2 linked regions of the Microbispora hainanensis genome follow. The main gene of each other region encodes a partner of the protein of the gene in region 2 in a complex. Links are inferred from orthologs where the notes say so. Each region holds a gene or a part of one and is shown on either strand. Other genes may lie near its edges. The genes, in order: secY and secA.

Evidence for each region.
Region 1: the proteins of secA (region 2) and secY are in contact, whole or in part, in a crystal structure (PDB 3DIN), measured with the Thermotoga maritima proteins. The link is inferred for Microbispora hainanensis from one-to-one orthologs. Residues at the interface, in WP_004082002.1 of Thermotoga maritima: Glu261, Ala262, Arg263, Lys300, Ala301, Arg302, Thr303, Ile304, Ile305, Leu323, Tyr324, Asp325, Pro326, Val329, Ser330, Tyr333, Ile336, Lys340, Phe345, Val349, Glu363, Phe364, Tyr374, Ser375, Gly376, Gly377, Glu393, Ile395, Thr482, Ser483; in WP_004081795.1 of Thermotoga maritima: Glu108, Gly109, Glu110, Glu111, Ala236, Glu237, Arg238, Arg239, Ile240, Thr241, Ile242, Gln243, Tyr244, Ala245, Arg246, Arg247, Val248, Thr249, Gly250, Arg251, Arg252, Val253, Tyr254, Gly256, Ala257, Ser258, Thr259, Tyr260, Leu261, Pro262.

What each region holds. Positions count from the first base shown.
Region 1 is NZ_CP108086.1:3,359,203-3,372,868, reverse strand. The notes cover bases 1,229-4,058. They hold secY (preprotein translocase subunit SecY), read right to left. Parts: upstream 3,383-4,058; coding sequence 2,075-3,382; downstream 1,229-2,074. Other genes in these bases: rpmD (50S ribosomal protein L30), read right to left, coding at 4,022-4,058; rplO (50S ribosomal protein L15), read right to left, coding at 3,564-4,019; OHB01_RS16040 (adenylate kinase), read right to left, coding at 1,422-2,075; map (type I methionyl aminopeptidase), read right to left, coding at 1,229-1,335. Also shown: OHB01_RS16050 (DUF1707 SHOCT-like domain-containing protein), read right to left, coding at 1-422; more of map, read right to left, coding at 505-1,228; more of rpmD, read right to left, coding at 4,059-4,204; rpsE (30S ribosomal protein S5), read right to left, coding at 4,207-4,839; rplR (50S ribosomal protein L18), read right to left, coding at 4,904-5,287; rplF (50S ribosomal protein L6), read right to left, coding at 5,290-5,832; rpsH (30S ribosomal protein S8), read right to left, coding at 5,851-6,249; OHB01_RS16000 (type Z 30S ribosomal protein S14), read right to left, coding at 6,362-6,547; rplE (50S ribosomal protein L5), read right to left, coding at 6,550-7,119; rplX (50S ribosomal protein L24), read right to left, coding at 7,119-7,418; rplN (50S ribosomal protein L14), read right to left, coding at 7,427-7,795; rpsQ (30S ribosomal protein S17), read right to left, coding at 7,986-8,285; rpmC (50S ribosomal protein L29), read right to left, coding at 8,278-8,514; rplP (50S ribosomal protein L16), read right to left, coding at 8,514-8,933; rpsC (30S ribosomal protein S3), read right to left, coding at 8,936-9,781; rplV (50S ribosomal protein L22), read right to left, coding at 9,781-10,134; and 7 more genes. UniProt on the Escherichia coli protein: The central subunit of the protein translocation channel SecYEG. Consists of two halves formed by TMs 1-5 and 6-10.
Region 2 is NZ_CP108086.1:3,739,284-3,753,511, reverse strand. The notes cover bases 4,724-8,115. They hold secA (preprotein translocase subunit SecA), read right to left. Parts: upstream 7,726-8,115; coding sequence 4,924-7,725; downstream 4,724-4,923. Other genes in these bases: OHB01_RS17655 (HGxxPAAW family protein), read left to right, coding at 7,945-8,115; OHB01_RS17665 (Rv3235 family protein), read left to right, coding at 4,724-4,862. Outside these bases: OHB01_RS17695 (HAD family hydrolase), read right to left, coding at 1-37; OHB01_RS17690 (PTS sugar transporter subunit IIA), read right to left, coding at 42-488; OHB01_RS17685 (glucose PTS transporter subunit EIIB), read right to left, coding at 572-808; OHB01_RS17680 (SIS domain-containing protein), read right to left, coding at 841-1,875; OHB01_RS17675 (GntR family transcriptional regulator), read left to right, coding at 2,030-2,770; OHB01_RS17670 (PTS transporter subunit EIIC), read left to right, coding at 2,799-4,133; more of OHB01_RS17665, read left to right, coding at 4,410-4,723; more of OHB01_RS17655, read left to right, coding at 8,116-8,217; OHB01_RS17650 (winged helix-turn-helix domain-containing protein), read left to right, coding at 8,276-9,493; OHB01_RS17645 (response regulator), read right to left, coding at 9,486-10,190; OHB01_RS17640 (hypothetical protein), read right to left, coding at 10,423-10,782; OHB01_RS17635 (alpha/beta hydrolase), read left to right, coding at 10,877-12,457; OHB01_RS17630 (hypothetical protein), read left to right, coding at 12,544-12,927; OHB01_RS17625 (hypothetical protein), read left to right, coding at 13,024-13,506; hpf (ribosome hibernation-promoting factor, HPF/YfiA family), read right to left, coding at 13,607-14,228. UniProt on the Escherichia coli protein: Required for protein export, interacts with the SecYEG preprotein conducting channel.

The sequences.
Region 1 (13,666 bases), 380 kb from region 2 along the record:
CCCGCGTCGGAAATCGTCTTGAGGAGGAGGATGACGCCCCACGGGCCCATGACCCACATCGGCCACGGAGGGATGAAATGCCCCGAAGCGACGGTGGCGATGAGCCAGATCATCCAGCTGATGGCGCTCGCGCCCGCCCAGGCGGTCCACGCGCTCCTCAGGCTGCCCTGCGCCTTGCCGGGCTGGGCGACCTGGGCCCGTTGCGCGGGCTCGGTCGCGGCGGGCATCCGGTGCAGGTCGATCTCCGGCAGATCGGAGGTGAGCCGGGCCAGTTCCCCGTACGTGCGGCTCTGGTAGACCGCCTCAAGCCGCTCGTTGAACTCGTCGATGGTGAGCCTGCCCTCGGCCACGTGCTCACGCAATGCCGCGGCGACCCGGTCACGGTCGCCGTCGGAGGCCCGCATCTCCGGCATTGCCGCCATCTACCATCTCCCGGTCCGTCGAGCGATAAGACCATTATTGTTCAAGCGACGCCGAAATGGGCGTTCCCATTCGGGAGGCGGTTCAGGAGGCGCTTTCTCCCGCGTCCGCGGCGACGCCGGGGAAACGGGAGGCCCCGCCGTCGAGCGCCGTGAGAACAAGGGGGCCGTTCTCCGTCACCGCGACGCTGTGCTCGAAGTGCGCCGAGGCCTTGCCGTCGAGCGTCACGACCGTCCAGTCGTCGGCCAGCACCTTGGTGCGGTCGGTGCCGAGGTTCACCATCGGCTCGATCGCGAAGCACATACCGACCTCGAAGCGGGGGCCGCGCCCCGGCTTGCCGTGGTTGGCCACCCAGGGGTCCATGTGCATCTCGGTGCCGATGCCGTGCCCGCCGTACTCCTGGGGGATGCCGTAGCGGCCCTGAGAACGCACGTACTTCTCGATCTGGTGGCCGATGTCGGACAGGTGCCCGCCGACCCGCAGGGCGGCGATGCCGCGCCACATGGCCTCCTCGGTCACCCGCATGAGCTCGGTCAGCTTGGGGTCGACCTCACCGATGCCGACGGTGATCGCCGAGTCGCCGTGCCACCCGTCGAGGATCGCGCCGCAGTCGATCGAGATGATGTCGCCCTCGCGGAACGGACGCCGGTCGGTGGGGATGCCGTGGACGACCTCGTCGTTCACGGAGGCGCAGATCGTGGCGGGAAAGCCCTGGTAGCCCTTGAACGACGGGATCGCGCCCTCGCCCCGGATGGCCTTCTCGGCGATGGCGTCGAGGTCGAGCGGCGTCATCCCGGGCTCGACCGACTTCCGGAGCAGCTCCAGCGTGCGCGCGACGACCAGGCCGGCCGCACGCATCTTCTCCAGTTGCTCGGCGCTCTTGATTTGAATTCCGTGCCGGTTCTTCTTGAACACGTGACGCACCCCCTCCCGAAATTGTCCCATATAAGCCTGAACGCCACCCCATGTACTGGAGTGGCGTTCCCGGCCGCGGTAATGAATCAGTCGGCGAACCGCCGCAGCGCCGACATCGCCCGCTGAGTGATCTCCTCGACCGGCCCGGTCGCGTCGACCCCCTGCAGGATCCCCTCGTCGGCGTAGAACGCGATCAGCGGCTGCGTCTGCTCCTGGTAGACCTCCAGGCGCCGCCTGATGGTCTCCTCACGGTCGTCGTCCCGCTGGAAGAGCTCCCCGCCGCAGGCGTCGCAGACGCCCTCCACGGCGGGCGGGTCGAACACGACATGCCACACCTTGCCGCAGGAACGGCACGTACGGCGGCCCGCGAGGCGCCGGACGACCTCGTCGTCCTCGACGACCAGGTTGAGGACCACGTCGAGCGCCGTGCCGAACTCGGCCAGCATCTTCTTGAGGACCTCGGCCTGGGGCACGTTGCGAGGGAAGCCGTCCAGGAGGAAGCCCTCCTGCGCGTCGTCCTCCGACAGCCGGTCGCGGACCATGGCCACGGTCACCTCGTCGGGGACGAGGTCGCCGCGGTCCATGTACTCCTTGGCGAGCTTGCCGAGCTCCGTGCCGCCGGAGACGTTGGCACGGAAGATGTCGCCTGTCGAGATTTTCGGGATCGACAGGTGCGAAGCGATGAACTGGGCCTGCGTCCCCTTACCCGCTCCGGGGGGCCCAACCAGGACGACGCGCACTATCTCAGGAAGCCCTCGTAGTTGCGCTGCTGAAGCTGGCTCTCGATCTGCTTGACCGTGTCCAGACCAACACCAACCATGATCAGAATGCTGGTCCCTCCGAACGGGAAGTTCTGGCTCGCTCCGGCCACCGCCAGCGCGATGATCGGGATGAGCGAGATCACACCCAGATACGGAGCGCCTGCGGCCGTGAGCCTGTTGAGCACGTAGCTCAGGTACTCAGCGGTCGGCCGGCCCGGACGGATGCCCGGGATGAACCCACCGTACTTCTTCATGTTGTCAGCCACTTCAGGGGGGTTGAAAGTGATGGACACGTAGAAGTACGTGAAGAAGACGATCAGCAGGAAGAACGTGGCCATGTAGACCGGGTGGTCGCCCCTGATCATGTTCTGGGCCAGCCACTCGATGACCGCGTTGGGCTTCTGGCTGTTGCCGAACAGCGTCACCAGAAGCTGCGGCAGATAGAGCAGCGACGAGGCGAAGATGACCGGGATGATGCCGGCCTGGTTCACCTTGAGCGGGATGTAGGTCGAGGTGCCGCCGTACATGCGACGGCCGACCATCCGCTTGGCGTACTGGACCGGGATCCGGCGCTGCGCCTGCTCGATGAACACGACGACGCCGATCATCACGATGCCGACGATCATCACGATGACGAACTTGAACGGGCTCTGCCGGAAGATGTTCACGAGCTCCGACGGGAACACCGCGATGACCTGAGTGAAGATCAGGATCGACATGCCGTTGCCGACGCCGCGGTCGGTCACCAGCTCGCCCAGCCACATGATCACGGCGGTGCCGGCGGTCATCGTGATGACCATGGTGATCAGCGGGAAGACGTCCTGGCTGAGCAGGATCTCCTGGTTGCAGTTCTGGAAGAGCTGCCCGCTGCGGGCCAGGGCGACGAACGCGGTGGACTGCAGCACCGCCAGCCCGATGGTCAGGTAACGGGTGTACTGCGTGATCTTCGCCGTGCCCGCCTGGCCCTCCTTCTTGAGGGCCTCCAGCCGCGGGATCACCACCGTCAACAGCTGCAGGATGATGCTCGCGGTGATGTACGGCATGATGCCGAGCGCGAACACTGAAAGTTTCAACAGGGCGCCGCCGCTGAAGAGCTGCACCATCCCGTAGATGTTGGCAGCGTCTCCCGCCTGGGCCTGCTCCAGACACAGGGCCACGTTCTGGGCGTTGACCCCCGGAGTGGGAAGCACCGAGCCAAGCCGGAACAGCACGATGATGCCCAGTGTGAAGAGCAGCTTCTTGCGCAGGTCAGGCGTCCGGAACGCCCGGGTAATCGCGGTCAGCACGGTCCCTCCTGCGCGCCAGTGACGCGGTAACGGTCGGCGATGGCCCGCAAGGCGTCCATCGACATGTCTTCCTGCCAGAGTGCTTGGTCGAACACGGGGGGACCCCCGTGCCAGGCGAACTCTAACGCACTACGGGCGCGGAGGCTCATAGTGAACCTCCGCGCCTCGCAGCACGTGATGCCTACAGCTCGGAAACCGAGCCGCCGGCCGCGGCGATCTTCTCCTTCGCGCTGGCGGAGAAGGCGTGCGCCTGCACGTTCAGCGCCACGGAGATCTCGCCGGTGCCCAGCACCTTGACGGGCTGGTTCTTGCGGACCGCACCCTTGGCCACCAGGTCGTCGAGCGTGACGTCGCCGCCCTGGGGGAACAGCTCCCCGAGCCTGTCCAGGTTGACGACCTGGTAGGTCGTCTTGAACAGGGCGTTGGAGAAGCCCTTCAGCTTCGGCAGCCGCCGCTGGAGCGGGACCTGGCCACCCTCGAAGCCCGGCATGACAGCCGTACGGGCCCGGGTGCCCTTGGTGCCACGGCCGGCCGTCTTGCCCTTGGAGCCCTCGCCACGGCCCTTGCGGGTCTTGGCCTTGTTGGCGCCGGGGGCCGGACGGAGGTCGTGGATCTTGAGCGGAGCGTTCTCGGTCATGACTAGTCGACCTCCTCAACCTCGACGAGGTGCGACACCTTGGCGACCATGCCCCGGATCTCCGGGCGGTCCTCCTTGACGACGACGTCGCCGATTCGCTTCAGACCCAGCGAACGCAGCGAGTCACGCTGGTTCTGCTGGCCACCGATCTTGGACCGGGTCTGGGTGATCTTCAGACGAGCCATCACTAGCTCACCGCCTTCGCGGCCGCGGCCGCCTCGGCCAGACCCTCGGCACGAGCCTTCAGCATCGCCTTGGGAGCGACGTCCTCGATCGGCAGGCCACGGCGGGCGGCGATCTCCTCGGGCCGGCTGAGGCCCTTCAGAGCCGCCACGGTGGCGTGCACGATGTTGATCGGGTTGTCCGAGCCGAGTGACTTGGACAGCACGTCGTGGATCCCGGCGCACTCCAGGACCGCGCGGACCGGGCCACCCGCGATGACGCCCGTACCGGGCGAGGCCGGACGCAGGAGGACGACGCCGGCGGCGTCCTCGCCCTGCACCGGGTGCGGGATGGTGCCCTGGATGCGCGGAACCTTGAAGAAGTGCTTCTTGGCCTCCTCGACACCCTTGGCGATCGCCGCGGGCACCTCCTTGGCCTTGCCGTAGCCGACCCCGACGAGACCGTTGCCGTCGCCGACGATGACCAGCGCGGTGAAGCTGAAGCGCCGGCCGCCCTGGACGACCTTGGCCACTCGGTTGATCTTTACGACGCGCTCGATGTACGAGACGCCCTTGTCTGCGGCGCCACCGCGGCGGTCCTCACGACGGTCACGCCGCTCGCCACCGCCGCCGGCACCGCGACGCGGAGCTGCAGCCATCAGTGGTTCCTCTTCTCGTTGCTCTTTGGACGGGTCGTCGGTCGCGACCCACGGACCGGAGTCATCAGAACTCCAGCCCGCCTTCACGGGCGCTGTCCGCGAGAGCGGCGATCCGCCCCGCGTAGCGGTTGCCACCGCGGTCGAACACGACAGCGGTGATCCCGGCGGTCTTGGCCCGCTGAGCGAGAAGCTCGCCGACCTTCTTCGCCTTCTCGGTCTTGTCACCCTCGGCGTTGCGCAGCGAGACGTCCATGGTGGACGCGCTCACCAGCGTGTGGCCCTGAGTGTCGTCGACGATCTGCACGAACAGGTGACGGGTCGACCGGTTGACGACCAGGCGCGGACGCTCGGCCGTGCCGAAGACGTTCTTGCGGACACGGCGGTGCCGGCGAGCCCGGGAGACCGTGCGGGCGGCCGTGTGCTTGCCGAACGCAGTCTTTCCAGCCATGCCTACTTACCAGCCTTTCCGACCTTGCGGCGGACAACCTCGCCCTGGTAGCGCACGCCCTTGCCCTTGTACGGGTCCGGCTTGCGCAGCTTCCTGATGTTGGCGGCGACCTCGCCGACCCGCTGCTTGTCGATGCCGTCCACGTGGAACAGGGTCGGCCTCTCGACACGGAAGCTGACGCCCTCGGGGGCCTTGACGATCACCGGGTGGCTGAAGCCCAGAGAGAACTCCAGCTCCGTCGGACCCTTGGCCTGGACGCGGTAACCGACGCCGACGATCTCGAGCGTCTTCGTGTAGCCCTGCGTGACACCCGCCACCATGTTGGCGATGAGCGTGCGGGACAGGCCGTGCAGCGCACGAACCTTGTTCTCGTCGTTCGGGCGCGTGACGGTGATGGTGCCGTCCTCGCCGCGCGAGACCTCGATGGGCTCGGCGACCGTGTGAGTGAGCGTGCCCTTGGGCCCCTTGACCTGGACTTCCCGGCCGTCGATCGTGATGTCGACACCCGCCGGTACGGGGATGGGCAGCCGTCCGATTCGCGACATGCTGAGTGCCTCCCCTCGTTACCAGACGTAGGCGAGGACTTCCCCGCCCACTCCACGCTTGCTCGCCTGCCGGTCCGTCATCAGACCGCCGGACGTCGAGATGATCGCGACGCCCAGACCGCCCAGAACGCGGGGCAGGTTGTCCTTCTTTGCATAGACCCGCAGACCGGGCTTCGACACCCGGCGCAGGCCCGCGATGGCGCGCTCGCGGCTGGGGCCGAACTTCAGCTCCATCACGAGGTTCTTGCCAACCTTGGCGTCCTCGACGCTCCAGCCCTGGATGTAGCCCTCCTGCTGGAGGATCTCCGCGATGTGTGCCTTGATCTTGGAGTAAGGCATGCTCACGGTGTCGTGATAGGCCGAGTTCGCGTTACGCAGACGAGTCAACATGTCTGCGATCGGGTCGGTCATCGTCATGGCCGGTGGCCTTCCTCACCGCGGTTTCCCCGATGGGACCTTCGGTGTGGTCGTGGGCGCTGCGACCAGCGCCCGGTTGATATGACTTCTTTACGGCTGGCCCGCGGAGGGCTTACCAGCTCGACTTGGTGATGCCGGGCAGCTCGCCCCGGTGCGCCATCTCGCGGAAGCACACGCGGCACAGCCCGAACTTGCGGTAGACAGCGCGGGGACGCCCGCAGCGGGAGCACCGAGTGTACGCCCGGACCTCGAACTTCTGCTTGCGCGCTGCCTTGACCTTCAGCGACGTCTTCGCCATGATCAGGCCTCCTTGAAGGGGAAACCGAGGAGCTTCAGCAGCGCCCGGCCCTGCTCGTCGTTCTTCGCGGTGGTCACGACCGTGATGTCCATGCCCCGCTGCCGGTCCACCTTGTCCTGGTCCACCTCGTGGAACATGACCTGCTCGGTGAGGCCGAAGGTGTAGTTGCCGTTGCCGTCGAACTGCTTCGGCGACAGACCACGGAAGTCCCGGATACGCGGCAGCGCCAGCGACAGCAGACGGTCGAGGAACTCCCACATGCGGTCGCCGCGCAGCGTCACGTGCGCGCCGATCGGCATGCCCTCACGCAGCTTGAACTGCGCGATGGACTTGCGGGCGCGGGCGACGGCCGGCTTCTGGCCGGTGATCGCGGTCAGGTCGCGAACGGCGCCCTCGATGAGCTTCGAGTCGCGGGCGGCCTCGCCGACACCCATGTTCACCTTGATCTTGGTGATCGTGGGCACCTGCATGATGTTCTCGATGCCGAACTCCTCGCGCAGCTTCGCGATGATCTCCTCGCGGTAGCGCTGCTTGAGGCGCGGAACGATGCGCTCTTCAGTCGTGGCGGTCATCAGCTGTCCTCACCCGTCGCCTCGGCGTCGCCCTTCGCGGCGGCCTTCTTCTCGGGCTTCTTCTCGTCATCCTTGAGCTTCTTCACGTTGCTCACGTGGATGGGAGCCTCCATGGTCTGCACGCCGCCTTCCTTGGCGCCGCGCGGTCCCTGGTTGGTGACCTTGGAGTGCTTCTTGATCATGTTGACGCCCTCGACCACCACGCGCTCCTCGCGCGGGTAGGCGGCGATGATCCGGCCCTTGGCGCCCTTGTCCTTGCCGGCGATGACCTGGACGAGGTCGCCCTTCTTCACGTGCAGCTTCGGCATCACAGCACCTCCGGCGCGAGCGAGATGATGCGCATGAACTTCTTGTCGCGCAGTTCACGGCCGACGGGGCCGAAGATGCGGGTGCCCCGAGGGTCGCCGCTGTCCCTGATGATGACCGCGGCGTTCTCGTCGAAGCGGATGTAGGAGCCGTCGGGGCGGCGGCGCTCCTTCACGGTGCGCACCACGACAGCCTTGACAACGTCGCCTTTCTTAACGCCCCCGCCGGGAATAGCGTCCTTCACCGTGCCAACGATGACGTCGCCGATTCCCGCGTAGCGCCGACCCGAGCCGCCGAGAACGCGGATGCACAGAATCTCCTTGGCACCCGTGTTGTCGGCGACCTTGAGCCGCGACTCCTGCTGGATCACGTCTACTCCTGTTTGTCGTGCCGGTTCTCACCCTCGCGGTGAGCCTGGCCGAACCTGATGTGGTCTTTTTCCCTCGGCGACAGCCGTACGACCGCCGCCGCGGGCGGACGGGACCGATGCCCGGCCCCGCCCCTTGGACGCCATCATGGGGGGCGGTCTCCCACCCCCCACGAGGCGCGTCTGTGGTGTGTTACTTGGCCTTCTCGAGGATCTCGACGACCCGCCACCGCTTGGTGGCCGAGAGCGGCCGGGTCTCCATCAGGAGGACGCGGTCGCCGACGCCGCAGGCGTTCTGCTCGTCGTGGGCCTTGTACTTCGTCGTACGGCGGATGACCTTGCCGTACAGCGGGTGCTTGACGCGGTCCTCGACGGCGACGACGACGGTCTTGTCCATCTTGTCGCTGACGACCAGGCCCTCGCGGGTCTTGCGGTAGTTCCGCGCCGTCTCCGCGGTCGTCTCAGTGGTAGGGGTCTCGGTTGCTTCAGACATCGCTCGGCTCCTTCTCGACCGTGACGATTCCGAGCTCGCGCTCGCGCATCACGGTGTAGATGCGGGCGATCTCGCGGCGGACGGCGCGCAGCCGCCCGTGGCTCTCCAGCTGACCCGTCGCCGCCTGGAAGCGGAGGTTGAACAGCTCCTCCTTGGCTTCCTTCAGCTTCTGGACCAGCACCTCCTGGTCCTCGACACGCAGCTCCGCGGCGGTCAGACCCTTAGCCATCACGCCTCACCCACTTCACGCTTGACGAAACGGCACTTCATGGGGAGCTTGTGCATCGCGCGCCGCATGGCCTCGCGGGCCACGGGCTCGGCGACACCGGACAGCTCGAACATGACACGGCCGGGCTTGACATTGGCGATCCACCACTCCGGAGAACCCTTACCGGAACCCATGCGGGTCTCGGCCGGCTTCTTCGTCAGGGGACGGTCCGGGAAGATGTTGATCCACACCTTGCCGCCACGGCGGATGTGCCGGGTCATGGCGATACGCGCGGCCTCGATCTGGCGGTTGGTCACGTAGGAGTGCTCAAGCGCCTGAATGCCGAACTCGCCGAAGACGACCCGGGTGCCGCCCTTGGCGGCTCCGCTGCGGTCGGGCCGGTGCTGCTTGCGGTGCTTGACCCTGCGCGGGATCAGCATGGTCAGCTCCCTTCAGCACCCGGCTGCTCCGCCGGGCCGGTCTCGGGGGCGGCCTGCGCGGCCGCCTCAGTCCTGGGTGCACGGTCGCCGCGGCCTGCGCCGCCACGACGGGGACGGTCGCCGCCACGACGCGGACGGTCGCCCGCGCCACCGCGACGGTCGTCGCGCTCACGACGCTGGCTCGCACGGGCGCCGGCCGCGGCCGCCTCCCGCTCGGAGCGGCTGGTCGGGGCCTCGCCCTTGTAGATCCACACCTTCACGCCGATGCGGCCGAAGGTGGTGCGGGCCTCGTAGAAGCCGAAGTCGACGTCCGCACGGAGCGTGTGCAGGGGCACGCGGCCCTCGCGGTAGAACTCCGAGCGCGACATCTCGGCGCCGCCCAGACGGCCGGAGCACTGGACACGGATGCCCTTGGCCCCGCTCTTCATGGCGGACTGCATGGCCTTGCGCATGGCCCGGCGGAACGAGACGCGGCTGGAGAGCTGCTCGGCCACGCCCTGCGCGACGAGCTGCGCGTCGATCTCGGGGTTCTTCACCTCGAGGATGTTCAGCTGGACCTGCTTCTTGGTCAGCTTCTCCAGGTCGCCGCGGATGCGGTCGGCCTCCGCGCCGCGACGGCCGATGACGATGCCCGGCCGGGCGGTGTGGATGTCGACCTGGACGCGGTCGGTCGTGCGCTCGATCTCGACCTTGGAGATGCCGGCCCGCTCCATGCCCTTCTGCAGCATGCGACGGATCGCCACGTCCTCGGCGACGTACGACTTGTACAGCTTGTCGGCGTACCACCGGCTCTTGAAGTCGGTCGTGATGCCGAGGCGGAACCCGTGCGGGTTAACCTTCTGGCCCACTAGCGGGTCCTTCCCTTCGGCTCGCGGGACTCCACGATCACAGTGATGTGGCTGGTCCGCTTGTTGATCCGATAGGCACGACCCTGGGCACGCGGGCGGAAGCGCTTGAGCGTCGGGCCCTCGTCGACCCACGCCCGGCTCACGAAGAGCGTGTCCCGGTCGAGCTTGAAGTTGTGCTCAGCGTTCGCGATCGCGCTCGAGAGCACCTTGTAAACGGTCTCGCTCGCCGCCTGGGGAGCGAACTGCAGCACGGCCTGCGCCTCCGAAGCGGGCAGCCCGCGAATGAGGTCCACCACGCGGCGGGCCTTCCGGGGCGTGTGGCGCGCGTACCGCGCCTGTGCCCTGGCTTCCATCGCTTTCTCCTCTAACTGCTGGCTTGAAGGCGCTTACCGCCGGCTGCGGCGGTCTTCCTTGACGTGGCTGCGGAACGTCCGCGTGGGGGCGAACTCACCGAGCTTGTGACCGATCATCGACTCGGTGATGAACACCGGGACGTGCTTGCGGCCGTCGTGCACGGCGATCGTGTGGCCGATCATGTCGGGCACGATCATGGAGCGCCGCGACCACGTCTTGATGACGTTCTTGGTGCCCTTCTCGTTCTGGGCGTCCACCTTCTTCTGAAGGTGATCGTCCACGAAGGGACCCTTCTTAAGACTACGTGGCATTTCGGCTGCTCCTACCGCTTCTTCCTCTTGCTCCGACGACGGATGATCAGCCGGTCGCTGGGCTTGTTCGGCTGGCGGGTGCGACCCTCCGGCTTGCCCTTCGGGTTGACCGGGTGACGACCACCGGAGGTCTTGCCCTCACCACCGCCGTGCGGGTGGTCGACCGGGTTCATGGCAACACCGCGGACCGTGGGGCGCTTGCCCTTCCAGCGGTTGCGGCCGGCCTTACCGATGCTGATGTTGGCCTGCTCGGCGTTGCCCACCTGGCCCACGGAGGCCCGGCAGCGCACGTCGACCTGACGCATTTCTCCGGACGGCATGCGCAGCGTGGCGTACATGCCCTCCTTGGCGAGCAGCTGGATCTGCGCGCCGGCGCTACGGCCGAGCTTGGCGCCGCCACCGGGACGCAGCTCCACCGCGTGGATGAAGGTACCGGTCGGAATGTTGCGCAGCGGCAGGCAGTTGCCCGGCTTGATGTCGGCCGCGGGGCCGTTCTCGACCTGGTCCCCCTGCTTGAGGCCGACCGGGGCGAGGATGTAACGCTTCTCGCCGTCGGCGTAGTGCAGCAGCGCGATGCGGGACGTGCGGTTGGGGTCGTACTCGATGTGAGCGACCTTGGCCGGGATCCCGTCCTTGTCGTGGCGGCGGAAGTCGATGATCCGGTAGGCGCGCTTGTGCCCGCCTCCCTGGTGCCGGGCGGTCACCCGGCCGTGGACGTTACGGCCGCCCTTGCTGTGCAGGGGGGCAAGCAGCGACTTCTCCGGAGTGCTGCGCGTGATCTCGGCGAAGTCCGAGACGCTCGCGCCGCGACGACCCGGAGTCGTCGGCTTGTACTTACGGATGCCCATCTCTTTCGTTCATCCTTCGTCGGTTCGTACCGGTCGGGGTCCGCCTCACGGCGGTCCCCCCGGTGCTTACTCAATGGGGCGAGTCCCTCGCTCGGAGGCGAGGGGCCCCTCTCCCCGCTGCGGCAGGTGCTAGCCGATCTGACCGAAGATGTCGATACGGTCGCCCTCGGCCAGGCTCACGATCGCGCGCTTGGTGTCCGGGCGCTGGCCGTAGCCGTGCCGGGTCCGCTTGCGCTTGCCCTGGCGGTTGATCGTGTTCACGCCGGTCACCTTGACGCCGAAGATCTGCTCGACGGCGATCTTCACCTGCGTCTTGTTGGCACCCTTGCGCACCAGGAACGTGTACTTGTTGTGCTCATCGATCAGGCCGTAGCTCTTCTCAGAGACGATCGGCTTGAGGATGATGTCGCGCGGGTCGGCGATCTTCTGCATCAGGCCTCTTCCTTCCCGCTCTTCGCCAGCCGGGCCACGACCTGGTCGTAGGCCTCACGGGTGAAGACCACGTCGTCGTGGCACAGCACGTCGTAGGTGTTCAGCTGTCCCGCGTCCAGCAGGTGGACCTCGGGCGCGTTACGCAGGCTGAGCCAGGTGATCTCGTCGTTCTCGTCGACGACGACGAGCACGCTGCGGGCCTGCGTGATCTTGCGCAGGGCCTCCAGGGCGGCCTTGGTCTTGGGCGTCTCACCCGTGACCAGGCTGTCCACCACGTGGACGCGACCGCCGCCGGCGCGGTCGGACAGCGCGCCCTTCAGGGCCGCCGCCTTCATCTTCTTCGGCGTCCGCTGCTCGTACGAGCGCGGCTGCGGGCCGTGGACGGTGCCACCGCCGGCGAACTGCGGAGCGCGGGTCGAGCCCTGACGGGCGCGGCCGGTGCCCTTCTGCCGGTACGGCTTCTTGCCGCCACCGGAGACGTCACCGCGGGTCTTGGTCGCGTGGGTGCCCTGCCGGCGAGCGGCGAGCTGGGCGACGACCACCTGGTGGATCAGCGGGACGTTGACCTTGGCCCCGAAGACCTCCTCGGGGAGGTCGACGGTCCCCGTCTTGGCGCCGCTGGCGTCGAGGACGTCAATGGTCGTGGTCACTTCGCAGCAACCCCCTTCTTGGCAGCGGTGCGGAGGAGGACCAGGCTGCCGTTGGCGCCGGGGATCGCACCCTTGATCAGGATGAGGCCCTTCTCGGCGTCCACGGCGTGCACCTTGAGGCTCTGGACCGTCGTGCGGACGTTGCCCATCCGGCCGGCCATGCGCAGGCCCTTGAAGACGCGGCCCGGGGTGGCGCAGCCACCGATGGAACCCGGGGAGCGGTGCTTGCGCTGGGTACCGTGCGAAGCGCCCAGACCACGGAAGTTGTGGCGCTTCATGACACCGGCGTAGCCCTTGCCCTTGCTCTTGCCCGTGACGTCGACGTACTGCCCGGCCTCGAAGGTGTCGGCGAGGACTTCCTGGCCGACCGTGTACTCGGAGGCGTCGTCGGTGCGAACCTCGGCGAAGTAGCGGCGCGGGGTGATGTCGTGCTTGCGCAGGTAGTCGCCCAGGGGCTTGTTCACCTTGCGCGGGTCGATCTGCCCGTAGCCGAGCTGGACGGCGGAGTAGCCGTCCTTCTCCGGAGTGCGGACCCGGGTCACCACGCACGGACCGGCCTCGACGACGGTGACCGGGATCACCCGGTTCGCCTCATCGAAGACCTGGGTCATGCCGAGCTTCTTGCCCAGGACGCCCTTGATCTGCTTAGCCATGTCAGTGCGTTCCTTAGAGCTTGATCGAGATGTCCACGCCGGCGGGAAGGTCGAGACGCATGAGCGAGTCGACCGTCTTCGGCGTCGGGTCGATGATGTCAATCAGCCGCTTGTGCGTACGCATCTCAAAGTGCTCGCGGCTGTCCTTGTACTTGTGCGGCGACCGGATGACGCAGTACACGTTCTTCTCGGTCGGCAGCGGCACCGGGCCAGCGACCTTGGCGCCGGTCCGCGTCACCGTCTCGACGATCTTCTTGGCCGAGCTGTCGATGACCTCGTGGTCATACGCCTTAAGCCGGATGCGGATCTTCTGTCCCGCCATAATGGCCTCGGTGTCCTTCGCTGTCGTCCTATAAAGCTTCGCGCGGCCTGTTGCCGCAGGTCGTTTCCACGCGACCGACGTCCCGGAACCCGTCCGGTTCTCCGTGATCTGGCAGTGGCTTCGGCCGGCGCTCGGCCGAAAACACTGCGAGATCACGGTCTCGTCGTCCGTGGGGGGTCGTCTCCGGCCCCTGCGTGGTGCGGCGGTCAGGCCCTCGCGGACCCGACCGCCGCCCAGCGGTGCTACTACTTGATGATCTTCGTGACGCGACCGGCGCCGACGGTGCGGCCACCCTCGCGGATCGCGAACTTCAGG
Region 2 (14,228 bases):
GGTCGAAGAGCGCGGCCGTCGTCACCTGAGCGGTCACCTGATCACGACCACTCGAAGAGCGGGTCGCCCGCGCTCACGCTGCCCTCGGCGAGCCCGCCGACGGAGTCCGCCACGGCGTCGAGCGCCACCACCGGGCAGACCGGCGAGCGCCCGCCGGCCTCGACCGCCGCGGGGTCCCAGGCCACGACGGGCTGCCCCGCGCCGACGCGGTCCCCCTCGGCCGCGAGCAGGCGGAAGCCCTCGCCCTTGAGCTGCACGGTGTCGATGCCGAGATGCACCAGCACGCCCCTGCCGTCGTCCCCCACCACGACGTACGCGTGTGGGTGCAGCTTCACGATCGTGCCGTCGATCGGGGCCAGGGCCTCGACGGGCTCCCTGAGGGGGTCGATCGCGGTCCCCGGGCCGACCATCGCCTGCGCGAACACCGGGTCCGGCACGGCGGCGAGACCGATGGCCGCCCCCGCGACCGGGGCGAGAACAGTCGTCAATGAAGAGCCCTTCCCTGAGATCCGGGCAGGCGTCGTCACAGGTCCGGCCGAAGAGACCGGCGGACCCGCGACGATCTCCCGGTTCAGCCGATGATGTCCTCGATGTCGCTGGCGATGGTGTCGGCCTCGGGGCCCACCACGACCTGGACGACGTTGCCCGCCGCCATCACTCCGTGGGCGCCGGCCGCCTTGAGCGCGGCCTGGTCCACCTTCGAGGCGTCGTGCACCTCGGTGCGCAGCCGGGTGATGCACGGCTCCACTTCGATGATGTTGTCGGCGCCACCGAGCCCGGCGATGATCGCCTCGGCGTCTGCAGCCATGGGGTCCTCCTGTTGTATCGAACGGCCTGCCGTCAGTCGGTCTGCGTGACCTTCTTCAGACCGCGGGGGGAATCGGGGTCGATACCGAGCCTGCGCGCGAGCGCCTCGGTGAGCAACTGCCCGGGGACGATGAGTCCCAGCGGGGCCACCCACTCGGGCAGGTCCGGACCGTTCAGGGCGGCGGTCGAGGCCGCGGCGAGCCGTTCGCCGCCCCCGACGCCGAAGGCGGCGGCGCCCGCGCCGGTGACCCGCTCGGCCAGCGCGACCGTGCCCGCCAGCGTCGGGCCCTCCCCCGCCGCCACCAGGATCGCCGGGGTCTCGGCGTCCACGACCGCGATCGGACCGTGCAGCAGGTCGGCGTACGACAGGCCCATGGCGTGCAGGTAACACGCCTCCTTGAGCTTGAGCGCCAGCTCCAGCGCGGTCGAGAACGCCAGGCCGCGGCCGGACACGACGACGCCGGGCTTGTCGGCCAGGCCCTCGACGACGGCGTCCAGGTCACCGGGGTCGGAGATCAGCTTCTCCACCGCGTCCGGCACCCGGCGCAGGTCGTCGGGGTCGACGTCGGCGCCGAGGCCGATGGCGAGCACGGCCAGCGCGGCGAGCTGGGTCGTGTAGGTCTTCGTGGCCGGGACGGCCTTCTCCTCGCCGGCGAGCGTGCACAGCGCGAGGTCGGCGGCCTGGGCCAGCGGCGACTCCTCGCCGCCGTTGGTGATCGCGACGGTCTTCGCGCCGCAGTCCTTCGCCCACTGGAGGGTCTCGACGATCTCCTCCGTACGGCCCGACTGGGACAGGCCCACGGCCAGCACGCCGTCGAGGTCGAGCTTGCGGCGGTAGGTGGTGGCGACCGAGGGGGCGCCCATGGCGGCCATCCGGCCCGCCCGCGCCTCGATCAGATAACGGCCGTACACCGCCGCGTTGTCCGAGGTCCCGCGGGCGACGAACAGCAAGTGGCGCGTGTCGCGTGCGACCGCCTCGACTTCACCGGTCCTCGGCAGAAGGGCGTCCAGCGTCGCCCGGATCGCCGCGGGCTGCTCGGCGATCTCACCGCGCATCCTGGTCGTCATTGATGATCTCCCTCTGCTCTGGCGAGATTTGTCCGTTATCGATCCGTCGCCGGCCCATACATTGACACACATTTCCCGGCTGTGGTCTAGTCCGGACTAGACCAGTAAGAACCTTAACTTATTCGGACGATCCTGAGCGAGAGGGGAGGGATCAGTGGCCCAGATCGATCCGGACAGCCCGGTGCCCAAGTATTTCCAGCTACGGGAGATCCTGCTCGACCTCATCGAGAGCAACGAGCTGCCGATCGGCGCGGCGATCCCCTCCGAGCGTGACCTGAGCCAGCGTTACGACCTGTCTCGTATGACGGTACGACAGGCCGTCGACCACCTGGTGTCCGAGGGCCGGTTGCACCGCGTCCCGGGTAAGGGAACGTTCGTGGCCCGCCCGAAAATCGAGCTGGCGCTCCAACTCACCTCCTTCACCGACGACATGCGGGCGCGCGGCATGGAGCCGGGCTCCCGCGACCTGGACCGGCGGGTGGTCCGGGCCAGTGCCCACCTCGCACGGCAGCTCGGCATCCAGCCGGGAGACGCCGTCCACTTCATCGAGCGGCTGCGCACGGCGGACGGGGAACCGCTGAGCATCGAGCGCGCCCACATCCCGGTGGCGCTCGCACCCGATCTCGATGCCTACGACCTGACCGGACGATCCCTGTACGCCCTGCTCGAGTCGCGCTACGGACTCGTGATGGACGCCGGGGAGCTGACCATCGACGGCGGGCTCGCCGACCCGAGCGACGCCGATCTGCTCAAACTGCCCCGGGGCGGGGCCGTGCTGCTGCTGCAGCGCCGGTCCTTCGCCGGCGGGGTATGCGCCGAACTCGGCGTCTCCACCTATCGCGCCGACCGCTACCAGCTCCGGACGCTCCTCGGAGCCCCGGCCCGACGCCTCTAGTAGTCCCCCCATCCTGGAGGAACACCAGATGAGTTCCACCTCCGCCGACGCGGGCCTGCCCGCAGCACCTGCCGGCCAGAACGCGGTGATGACCGCGCTTTCCCGCATCGGCCGCTCGCTGATGCTTCCGATCGCCGCGCTGCCCGCCGCGGCTCTCCTGCTCCGGATCGGCCAGGACGACCTCCTCGGCCGTACGGACAACGCGACGCTCGACAAGATCGCTCAGGTCATCGGCGGCGCGGGCGGCGCACTGTTCGACGCGCTGCCGCTGCTGTTCGCGGTCGGCGTCGCGGTCGGTTTCGCCCGCCGTGCCGACGGCTCCACCGCCCTTGCGGCCGTGGTCGGCTACCTCGTCTGGGACCGGGTCACCCACCTGATGTTCTTCGACGCCTCCGCGGACTCGGCGGTGCACACGAAGGTGGTCCAGTCCGTCCTGGGGGCGGACGGCAAGCCGACAGAGGTGCTCAACCTCGCGTCGGCCAACCCGACCGGAGTGCTCGGCGGCATCCTCATGGGCCTTGTCGCGGCCATCCTGTGGCAGAAGTACTACCGGACGAAACTCCCCGCCTATCTGGCCTTCTTCGGCGGCCGCCGCTTCGTGCCGATCCTCACCGCGCTGGCCGGGCTCGTCCTCGGCGTGGTCTTCGGCCTGATCTGGCAGCCGATCGGGCAGGGCCTGAGCAGCTTCGGCGACTGGCTCGCCGGCAACGCCACGATCGGCGCGGGCATCTACGGGATCGTGAACCGGGGCCTCATCCCCTTCGGCCTGCACCACTTCGTCAACTCGATCGTCTGGTTCACCGTGCCGGAGTGCACCGTCGGCGCCACGCACGCCACGGGCGACCTGAACTGCTACTTCGCGGGCCAGGACGGCGCGGGCGCGTTCATGGCGGGCTTCTTCCCGGTCATGATGTTCGGCCTGCCGGCCGCCGCGATCGCCATGTGGCGGGCCGCGCCGCCGCACCGCCGCGCCACGGTCGGCGGCATCATGCTCTCCACCGCCCTGATCTCGTTCGTCACCGGCATCACCGAGCCGATCGAGTTCGCGTTCATCTTCGTCGCCCCGATCCTGTTCGCGGCCCACGCGCTGCTCACCGGCATCTCGATGGCCGTGGTCGCGGCCCTCGACGGACGGCTCGGCTTCGGGTTCTCCGCCGGCGCGATCGACGCCGCCCTGAACGCGACGAAGGACAACACGCACAACTTCTGGCTGATCATGTTGATCGGCGTCATCTACTTCGTCGTCTACTACGTGATCTTCAGCTTCCTGATCAAGAAGCTGAACATCATGACGCCCGGTCGCGAACCCGAGCCCGACGTGGACTCGGGGGAGAGCGCCGACACGGCGCGGGCCCGCGCCTGACGCGTCAGGTTCCCCTCTCAGGGAGCAGGGGCGCCCGGTGATCCCGGGCGCCCCTGTTGTTTTCCCGCATTGCGGATGCCGCTAATGGCCGGCAGGCCCGCGCCCAAATCCGCGGTGACCCCGCCAACCCGCGGGAACCTGGCCGGAATCTTCCCGGACGAACCTCTGCACAAAGGCCCGCGGCTCGGCAAAGTTGGCGTTTTCTCGTATCAGGGCGGATGACCGCAACCTCTTTAAGACGTCAGTCAGGTTCACGGCGCAGAGAGCGGAGTCCCGATGCCCAAGCCCGTCCCCCTGCCACGGCTCGCGTCCGTCCCCCCGGCCGATCCTCCCTACGACGAGCGTGACGGCGGCGGCCACATCACCCATCCCGCCACGTACGGCGCACTCGCCCTGGCCCCCCTCCCGGCCCGTACGGGCACGCCCACGGACGAGCGCCGCCTGCGGGGGCTCGGCCAGGCGCTCGCGGAGGTCCTGGCCGGTCGCAGGCCGCCGGAGACCGTCCATGACCGGCTGACCGAGCGGGCCTACCGCGAGCTGGTCCGGGCCGGGAAGATGATCGATACCGAGCGGCCGCCCCTGACCGGCCTCCCCCACGTGCAGCGCCCCCGCGACGGAGTCATCGAGATGTGCCTGCTCGTCCACTGCGGGACGCGCAGCCGCGTGCTCGCCGTACGGCTGGAGCGGCGGGGCGTGCAGTGGCTGGTCACCGACTTCGAGACGGCGTAGGACGCGAAGGACCCCGCCGGGGCATCGCCCGGCGGGGTCCCTCTCAGGTCACGCTCTCAGGTCACGCCTGCTGGTTGCGCGGGTCGCCGTGGCAGCGCTTGTACTTCTTGCCCGAGCCGCAGGGGCAGGGCGCGTTGCGCTCGGTGTCACCGTACGCGGCGCGCTGCTCGGGGGTCGACCGCACCCGGTTGACCTCCACGTCGCCGCTCTCGCCCGGCGCGGTGTAGACCATCTCGGTCGGCCGCGACGGCTGCCGCAGCGCGCGGGCGATGATCGAGCCGGTCTCGGCGAGCGCCGTGTCCTCCTCGGCGTTCTCCTCGACGATCGGGTTGGCCTGCACCTCGACCTCGAGGTTGAACAGGTAGCCGACCGACTCCTCCTTGATGCCGTCGAGCATCGCGGAGAACATCTCGTAGCCCTCGCGCTGATACTCGATCAGCGGGTCCTTCTGGGCATAGGCACGCATGCCGATGCCCTCCTGGAGGTAGTCCATCTCGTAGAGGTGCTCGCGCCACTTGCGGTCGAGCACCGACAGGATGACCCGGCGCTCCAGCTCGCGCATCGCCTCGGAGCCGAGCTGCTCCTCGCGGCGGTCGTAGGCCGCGAGCGCGTCCTCCTTGACCTTCTCGGCGATGATCTCCGCCGTGAGCTCCTCGCGGTCGCCACCGATCTGCTGGATGAGCTCGTCGACGGTGAAGGAGATCGGGTAGAGCTGGCCGAACGCCTTCCACAGCTTCTCGAGGTCCCACTCCTCGGCGAAACCCTCGGCCGTGGCGCCCTTGACGTAGTCGTCCACGACGTCGGTGACGAAGCCGCGGACCTGCTCGTGCAGGTCGGCGCCCTCCAGCACCCGCCGCCGCTCGGCGTAGATCACCGTGCGCTGGCGGTTCATGACCTCGTCGTACTTGAGGACGTTCTTGCGGATCTCGAAGTTCTGCTGCTCGACCTGGTGCTGCGCGGAGGCGATGGCCTTGGAGACCATGCCCGACTCGATCGGCACGTCGTCCGGGATGTTGAGCCGCGTCATGATCATCTCGACCCTGGCCGAGTTGAACAGCCGCATGAGGTCGTCTTCGAGCGAGAGGTAGAAGCGCGACTCACCGGGGTCGCCCTGACGGCCGGAACGGCCGCGGAGCTGGTTGTCGATGCGCCGCGACTCGTGCCGCTCGGTGCCCAGCACGTAGAGCCCGCCGAGCTCGGTGACCTCCTCGTGCTCGGCCTTCACGGCCTCCTTGGCCTTCTCCAGCGCCTCGGGATAGGCCTTCTCGTACTCCTCCGGAGTCTCCGTCGGCGACAGGCCGCGCTGGTGCAGCTCAAGGTCGGCGCGGAACTCGGGGTTGCCGCCGAGCATGATGTCGGTGCCTCGACCGGCCATGTTGGTCGCCACGGTGACGGCGCCCTTGCGGCCCGCCTCGGCGACGATCGCGGCCTCACGCGCGTGGTTCTTCGCGTTCAGCACCTCGTGGGGCACGCCCTGACGCTTGAGCATCCGCGACAGCTTCTCGGACTTCTCGACGCTGGTGGTGCCGACGAGGACCGGCTGGCCCTTCTCGTAGCGCTCCTTGATGTCCTCGACGCAGGCCTGGAACTTGGCGTCCTCGGTCTTGTAGACCACGTCGGGCTGGTCCTTGCGGACCATCGGCCGGTTGGTCGGGATCGGGACGACGCCCAGCTTGTAGGTCTGGTGGAACTCGTTCGCCTCGGTGGCCGCCGTACCGGTCATGCCGGCGAGCTTGTCGTAGAGGCGGAAGTAGTTCTGCAGCGTGATCGTGGCGAGAGTCTGGTTCTCGTCCTTGATCTTCACGCCTTCCTTGGCCTCGATGGCCTGGTGCATGCCCTCGTTGTAGCGACGGCCGTGCAGCACGCGCCCGGTGAACTCGTCGACGATCAGGACCTCGCCGTCGACGACGATGTAGTCCTTGTCCTTCTTGAACAGCTCCTTGGCCTTGAGGGCGTTGTTGAGGAACTGCACGAGGTGGGTGTGCTCGGGCTTGTAGAGGTTGTCGATGCCGAGCCAGTCCTCGACCTTCTCCACGCCCGCTTCGAGGATGCCGACGGTGCGCTTCTTCTCGTCGACGACGTAGTCGCCGGTGCTCTCCTCGCCGTCCTTGCCCTCGGTGCCGCGCCGCAGCCGGGGCACGATCTTGGCGAACTCCTGGTACCACTTGCCCGACTGCTCGCCCGGGCCGGAGATGATGAGCGGGGTCCTGGCCTCGTCGATCAGGATCGAGTCGACCTCGTCCACGATGGCGAAGTTGTGGCCGCGCTGGACGCACTCCTCGATCGACCACGCCATGTTGTCGCGCAGGTAGTCGAAGCCGAACTCGTTGTTCGTGCCGTACGTGATGTCGGCGTTGTACTGCTTGCGGCGCTCCTCCGGCGACATGTTGGCCAGGATGACCCCGACCTCCAGGCCGAGGAAGCGGTGGACGCGGCCCATGGTCTCGGCGTCGCGCTTGGCCAGGTAGTCGTTGACCGTGACGACGTGGACGCCCTTGCCCGAGATCGCGTTGAGGTAGGCGGGAAGAGTACAGGTGAGCGTCTTGCCCTCACCGGTGCGCATCTCGGAGATGTTGCCCATGTGCAGGTTGGCGCCACCCATGATCTGCACGTCGAAGTGACGCTGCCCGAGCACTCTGCGGGCGGCCTCGCGTACGGTCGCGAACGCCTCGGGGAGCAGGTCGTCGAGGGACTCGCCCTCGGCGTGACGCTGCTTGTACTCGGCGGTCAGCGCGCGGAGCTCGGCGTCGGACAGGCTCTTGAAGTCCTCTTCGATGGAGTTGACCTGCTCGGCGATGCGCTTGAGCTTCCGCAGAGTCTTGCCTTCGCCGGCGCGAAGGATCTTGTCGAGAATGGCTGGCACTTTTAGTAAAGCTCCTCGCAGGTCTACCTCGGTTGATCACCGGGGTGTGAGGACGAGACATACTTCCCCGCTAGCCATCGTAGGCGGTTCCAGTACCAGACACACCCACCTGCTATCGACGGAGCGCCGCGGCACAATCGCATAACTCATGGGGGAAAACCGCCGCCAGGGGTTCCCCCGATGTTCCGACCACCACTGCCATCAGGTAGAAAACGGGGTATGGCACAGAGCGGACACCAGGGCAGCCACGCGGGAAGCGCCAAATCTTGGCTTGCCGTCATCATCATCCTCATCGGCTTCACGCTCGGGGGCGTGGCGCTGACCCTCGGCCCCAACTGGCTCTTCGTCTGGATCGGCGTCGGCATCTGCGCGGTCGGCGGGCTGCTCGCGCTCGCGTTCGACATCTTCTCGGACGTGATCGTGGACGCGCCCCGCCAGATCCCGGTCCAGGAGCACCACTCGCCCTTCGAGCACCGGTCCATCAGCTCCTGAGGCAGCCCCCGAACCGCCGTAGGGGTTTTGTCGGTCACAGCGTCTAGCATCTCTGGCTGTGACCGACCTGACCGCAGACGAGGCCCGCAGGATCATCCTCCGGGCCCAGGGTTTCCTCGGCGCCACCGCCCGCGGCGGCGGCGTCCCCGGCATGCTGCGGCGCGTCGGCGCCGTCCAGCTCGACACCATCTCCGTCCTGGCCCGCTCCCACGAGCTCGTCGCGTACGCGCGCCTCGGGGCGGTCGGCCGCTCCGCGGTCGAGCGGGCCTATTGGGACGATCCCGCCCGCGCCTTCGAATACTGGTGCCACGCCGCCTGCATCCTGCCCATCGAGCAGTGGCCGCTGTACGCCTTCCGCCGCCGCGCGTACCGGGACCGGCGCTACCGCTGGCACGAGGTGCCGCCCGTGGTCGACAAGGTCCTCGAGCAGGTGCGCTCGGACGGCCCGCTCACCACGGCCGACATCGGCGGCGCCAAGAACGGAGGGCCGTGGTGGGACTGGTCGGACACCAAGATCGCCATCGAGTTCCTGCTCGACATCGGTGAGGTCGTCTGCACCCGCCGCGTCGGCTGGCGGCGCGTCTACGAGCTCGCCGAGCGCGCCGTCCCGGCGGACCTGCTCGCCCAGGATCTGTCCGACGACGAGTGCGTGACCCGGCTGACCACGATCGCCGGGCGGTCGCTCGGCGTGGCGACCCGGGCCGACCTGGTCGACTTCACCCGCGTCAAGGGCAAACACGCCGCCATGCTCGACGAGGCGCTGCTGAGCGGCGCCGCCGGCCTCGTGCCCGTACGGGTGTCCGGCTGGCCCGCACGGCGCGGCACGGACCCGCATGGCCCGAACGCCTGGGCGGACCCCGCGGCGCTGGAGAGCGAGCCGCGTGGGCGGCACCGCACCACGCCGCTGTCGCCGTTCGACTCGCTCATCTGGGAGCGGGCGCGGGCCGAGCGCGTGTTCGGCCTCAACCACCGCCTGGAGGCGTACGTCCCGAAGGACAAGCGGGTGCACGGCTACTTCGCGATGCCGGTGCTCGCGGGCGGGCGGATCATCGGCAGGGTCGACCCCGCCCGTGAGGGCGCCACGCTGGTCGCCAAGCAGGTCGGTTTCGAGCCCGGCGGCCGGGCCAGGGCCGTGGAGGCCATGAGCGACGCCCTGTGGGAGGCCGCGAGCTGGGTCGGCTGCACCGACGTGCGGGTGGAGCGGGTCGGCGCGGCCGACCTGGAGGCCCCGCTGCGCGCCGCGGTGGCCGGCGGCCCGGGCCGGCCGATCAGGTGATCTCCAGCAGCCGCTCGCGCACTGCGTAGACCACGGCCTCCATGCGCGAGTGGAGCTGGAGCTTCTCCAGGATGTTGCGGACGTGGTTCTTCACCGTGTTCTCGGAGATGAACAGGTCCTTCGCGATCTCGCGGTTGTTCATACCCTTCGCGACGAGGCGCAGCACCTCCATCTCCCGGTCGGTCAGGCGGGGAACCGGGAGCTGGGGAGGCCGCTCGGCCTCCTTGCGGCTCATGTTCGCGAACTCGCTGATCAGCTTGGCCGCCATCGCGGGGTTGATGAGCGACTGCCCCTCGTGGACGCCGCGCACGGCGTCGGGCACCTCGTCGATCTGGACGTCCTTGAGCAGATAGCCCGTCGCACCCGCCTTGATCGCCTCGAAGAGGTCCTCCTCCTCGTCGCTGACGGTGAGCATGATGATCCGGGTGCTCGGCACCGACTCCTTGATCTTCCGGGTCGCCCCGATGCCGTCCAGCCTCGGCATGCGGACGTCCATCAGGACCACGTCCGGCATCAACCGGTCCGCGAGCTCCACGGCCTCCTGGCCGTCGCTCGCCTCGCCGACCACCTCGATATCCGCCTCCGCGGCCAGCGCGAGCTCCAGGCTGCGGCGGATCAGCGCGTGATCGTCGACGATCAGCACACGGATCGGCTCGCTGCGACCGGCTGCTCGGGCCGCCTCGTCGGGTCGGGTCACGGAACCTCCTTGCGGGGGCCAAGGACGCTGGATCGCCATCATGGCACGGTTCGGGAACCGGTGTGGATCTTCGTCGAGGCGTTACTACCCCCGGCACCAGGACATACCTGGGTGAACGACACCTGCTGCGCGGAACGTGCTCATCCTCTTCACGATAAGTGCCCACACCCCCGAATCACGCACTCTGCTTCGATGTCGCGGCTTTTCGGCCGGCATCGTAAGGCCCGGTTTCTCAGAGGAGGCCGTACCGGGAGAGCACGTCAGATACGACGGGCCCCACTGGGCTCATCTGGCGGAGAACTCCTCTCACCAGATCCGCCGGAGACGGCGGCTGCGAGATCCCCGGTGTGGGCGTTGGGGGGACGGCCGCCGCCGCGCCCCTGAGCAGCACGGCCCGTTCTCGCAGGCTTCCACTGACCGTCCCGGTGCCGCGCCGCATCGCTCCCAGCTCGGCCTGCACCCGATCCCGATGCGGGCCCTTCCAACTCATCCGGTCCATCAGGACGCCGACCGGCTGCAGCACTTCATCAATCGCCTCGGCCAGATCCTCATGTTCATGTGCCAACCGGCTCAAATCATCATGCAGAGACATCCCCGTTATTCCATCCGATCCAGGCGGGTGGCGTAAGAATCCTTCCACATTGTGCAACGACGGGCTAGGTTTTAGTCCTGTGGAGCCGGAACGGGTGGTCGACGCGGACGATCTGGAACAACTGGCCAAGCTTCTCACCGACAAACGACAACTGGCGGAGCAGTACTACAAGCGGGCCTGCCAACTCGTGGGACAGGCCCAGGCCACTCCACTGGCGGCCATGCTGCGGTGGGCCGGGGACACCGCCACAGAACTGGGCAACCGGGCCGCTATCGTCCGCGCAGCGGAAAAGGGCGGGGACCCATTCGGCGCATTGTCCACATTCGGCCTGACCACCGCAGTCGGGACCATTTCCGGTGATGACAAAATCCGGCTGCGGAAAGACCTGAAAAAGGTCATCAGCGACAACGCCGCATCCACTCCGGAGCAGCGAGTTCAGGCGATCCGAAAATTCTTCGGCAAACTGACCGCCGCCGAACGATCCTGGCTCGCGATCGAACAGCCCGACGTGGTCGGGCGACTGGACGGCGCGCCGGCCACAGTGCGCTACGCCGCCAACCGGCTCCTGATCGAGCGCGCCCTCACCCATGAACAGAAGGACCTGGCCGCCTTGAAGGCCACCGACCCCAAAAGTCCCCAGGTGACGCTTCTGGAGAAGCGGGTGGCCCGCATGACGGAATTCCTCCAGCCGCGGGTGACCGGCGACGGCCGGTCCGTCCCGCGCCAGTTCCTGCTGTTCGATCCGGCTGGCGACGGCCGCGTCGCGGAGGTCTTCGGCGACCTCGCCAAGGCCGAACACGTCGCCGTCATGGTCCCCGGCATCACCAACCGGCTCGACAACTACCACGACATAGCGCGAGACGCCACGCTGCTCTTGAGAGATCCCGAGACCAAGAGGGATCTGCCGGAGAGCGCGGTCATCACGTGGCTCGGTTATGACACGCCTGAGTTCGGCGACTCCGTGCTGCCTGCCAAGGCCGAGGCCGGTGCCCCCGCACTGCATTCGTTCCGTGCCGGGCTGGAGGCGGCCAAGGGTGCGAAGTTCGCCCTGTTCGCCCACAGCTACGGCACATTGCTGTCCAGCAAGGCCCTGCAGGAGGGGACGCCGTTCGACTCGGTCGTGTTCATGGGGAGCCCGGGACTCGGCCCCACCATCAAGAGCGCGGCCGATCTCAAGCTGAAACCCGGCACCCAGGTGTTCGCCATGCGCGCCCCAGGCGACTGGGTGTCCTACACGGAAGCACACGGCAAGGATCCTGCGGAGATGGCCGACATCCGACGGCTGGCCACCGGCCGGTCGTCCGGTCACTCCGAGTACTACATGCAGAAGAACACAGGGTTGAACAACCTGCAGACCATCCTCACCGGCGACGGGTGTGTTCAGACCTTTATGGGGTCGCCGAAACTGGATGACGAACAGTTCGGCGCCGCCAACGTGCGGGTCCTGGTCAAGGAACTACAGAGCAGGGTCCCGCAATGGAAGGCGGGAGCACTCGCCACGGCGTTCGAGCCGATTATCCGAGGGGCGATAAACGGCAGCACGGACGTACCCACGCTCATTGCCCTGACGACGACAACGCTCGCCGACTCCGGCCTCGGCGGCTACTTCGCCCCGCAGGACATCGCGCAGATCGTCGGCAAATCCCTCACGGAAGCCGGACCCGACCAGAGATGACCTTTCCGCTCAAACTTCGCCTCCTCGCCACAGTCCTAGCCCCGCTCGCGCTTGTGAGCGCCTGCACACGTGGACCGGAGATAAATATGACCCCTGAGGAATCTCGTCAGGTTCTCATCACGGAGGCCAAGGCCATCATCCGGGCAGTGTTCCCTGACGCCGAGCCTCTCGTCGCCGTACAGGTGAAGGATGCGCCGTGTGGCGGGCCTGTCGGTACCGACGACACGAGCGTGACAAGTGTCCTCACGGTTCGCAGCGACACCGCGAACGACACGTCCGATCCGGACGAGGTGTTCCGGGAAGTCCTCACAGTGCTGCGGCAACGCGGCTGGACCATCAACTACACGAAAGGTCGCGTGGCCGGTGCCGAACGCAAAGGCGTGGGCGGCATCAGTGTGGGGGTGCCAAAATCCCCTGTCGGAATCAACATCGGCGGCGACACGGAATGCGTGAAGAACCCTGATAGATAGGTTTCCAAACGCTCCGACACCCCCTCATGCTGGCGAGCGTGTGCCGAACTGCTACCCAATTCCGCTACCCATCGTGATGAGTGACCAACAGACCAAATGATCTCCCTGTCCCGGAACCGCCGCGCCATCATCGCGATGCTATGCCTGCCCATTCCCCTGGCCGGCTGCATGCGCGTACCGGAAGTGGAGATGACCCCCGAACAATCTCGTCAGGTGCTCATCACCGAGGCCAATGCCATCATCCGGGCGGTCTTCCCCGACGCCGAGCCCCTCGTCGCCGTACAGGTGAAGGACTCACCTTGCGGTGGGCCGGTCGGCACCGAACACACCAGCGTCAAAAGCGCCATCAATGTCCACAGCGACGCAACCGACAAGGATCTCAACCCGGACGACGTGTTCCAACAAGTCCTCACAGTGCTGCGGCAACGCGGCTGGACCATCAACTACAGCCGTACTCGCGTGGCCGGCGCCGAACGCGCAGGTGTGGGCGGCATCAGCGCCGGAGTGGGAGAGTCACCCGTCGGAATCAACATCTTCGGTGACACGGAATGCGTGAAGAATCCGGAACGAGCGACCTGACCGTAGGAATGATCCGAGAGTGTCGCCAGGTGCCCGTGGATGGGTGTACGAGCGTGGGCCGGCCCCGTTGAGCGAGGTCCGGCCCACGCTGGGCGAGGTGCTAGCTCTCCACGAGCCTGAGGACTCCGTAGTCGTAGCCGCGGCGTCGGTAGACGACGCTCGGCTGACCCCCTTCCTTGTCGCGGAAGAGGTAGAAGTCGTGTCCGACGAGCTCCATTTCCAGGAGCGCCTGATCGATCGTCATGGGGTCGGCCTTGTGGAACTTCTCGCGTACGATCAGCGGTCCTTCGCCGTCCATCTCGATGGGCACGATGGGCTCGGAACTCCGGGCCCGCCCACCGGCGGTCTCGGCCGGGATCTCGGCGACCGGCTCCGGCTCCTCCCGGACGCTCGTGACCACCTCCTGCGCGTTCTCGGTCACCGCGGTGAACTCTGCCATCGAGGGAGGGCAGTTCTTCCCGTGATGGATCTTGCGGCGATCGGCTAGCCGCCTCAGCCGTTCCTCCAGTTTGCCGATGGCGATGTCCAGCGCCGAGAACCGGTCGTCCGCGCAGGCCTCCGCGCGGATCGCTGGGCCCCGCGAGTGGATGGTCAGCTCCACCCGTTCACGCTGCCCGCTCTGCCGGTGGTTGGGTTCCTTCGAGACCTCTACGTCGACCTGGATGAGCTTGTTGTTGAGCTTCTGGATCCTGGCCAGCTTGGACGTCACTTGATCGCGGAAC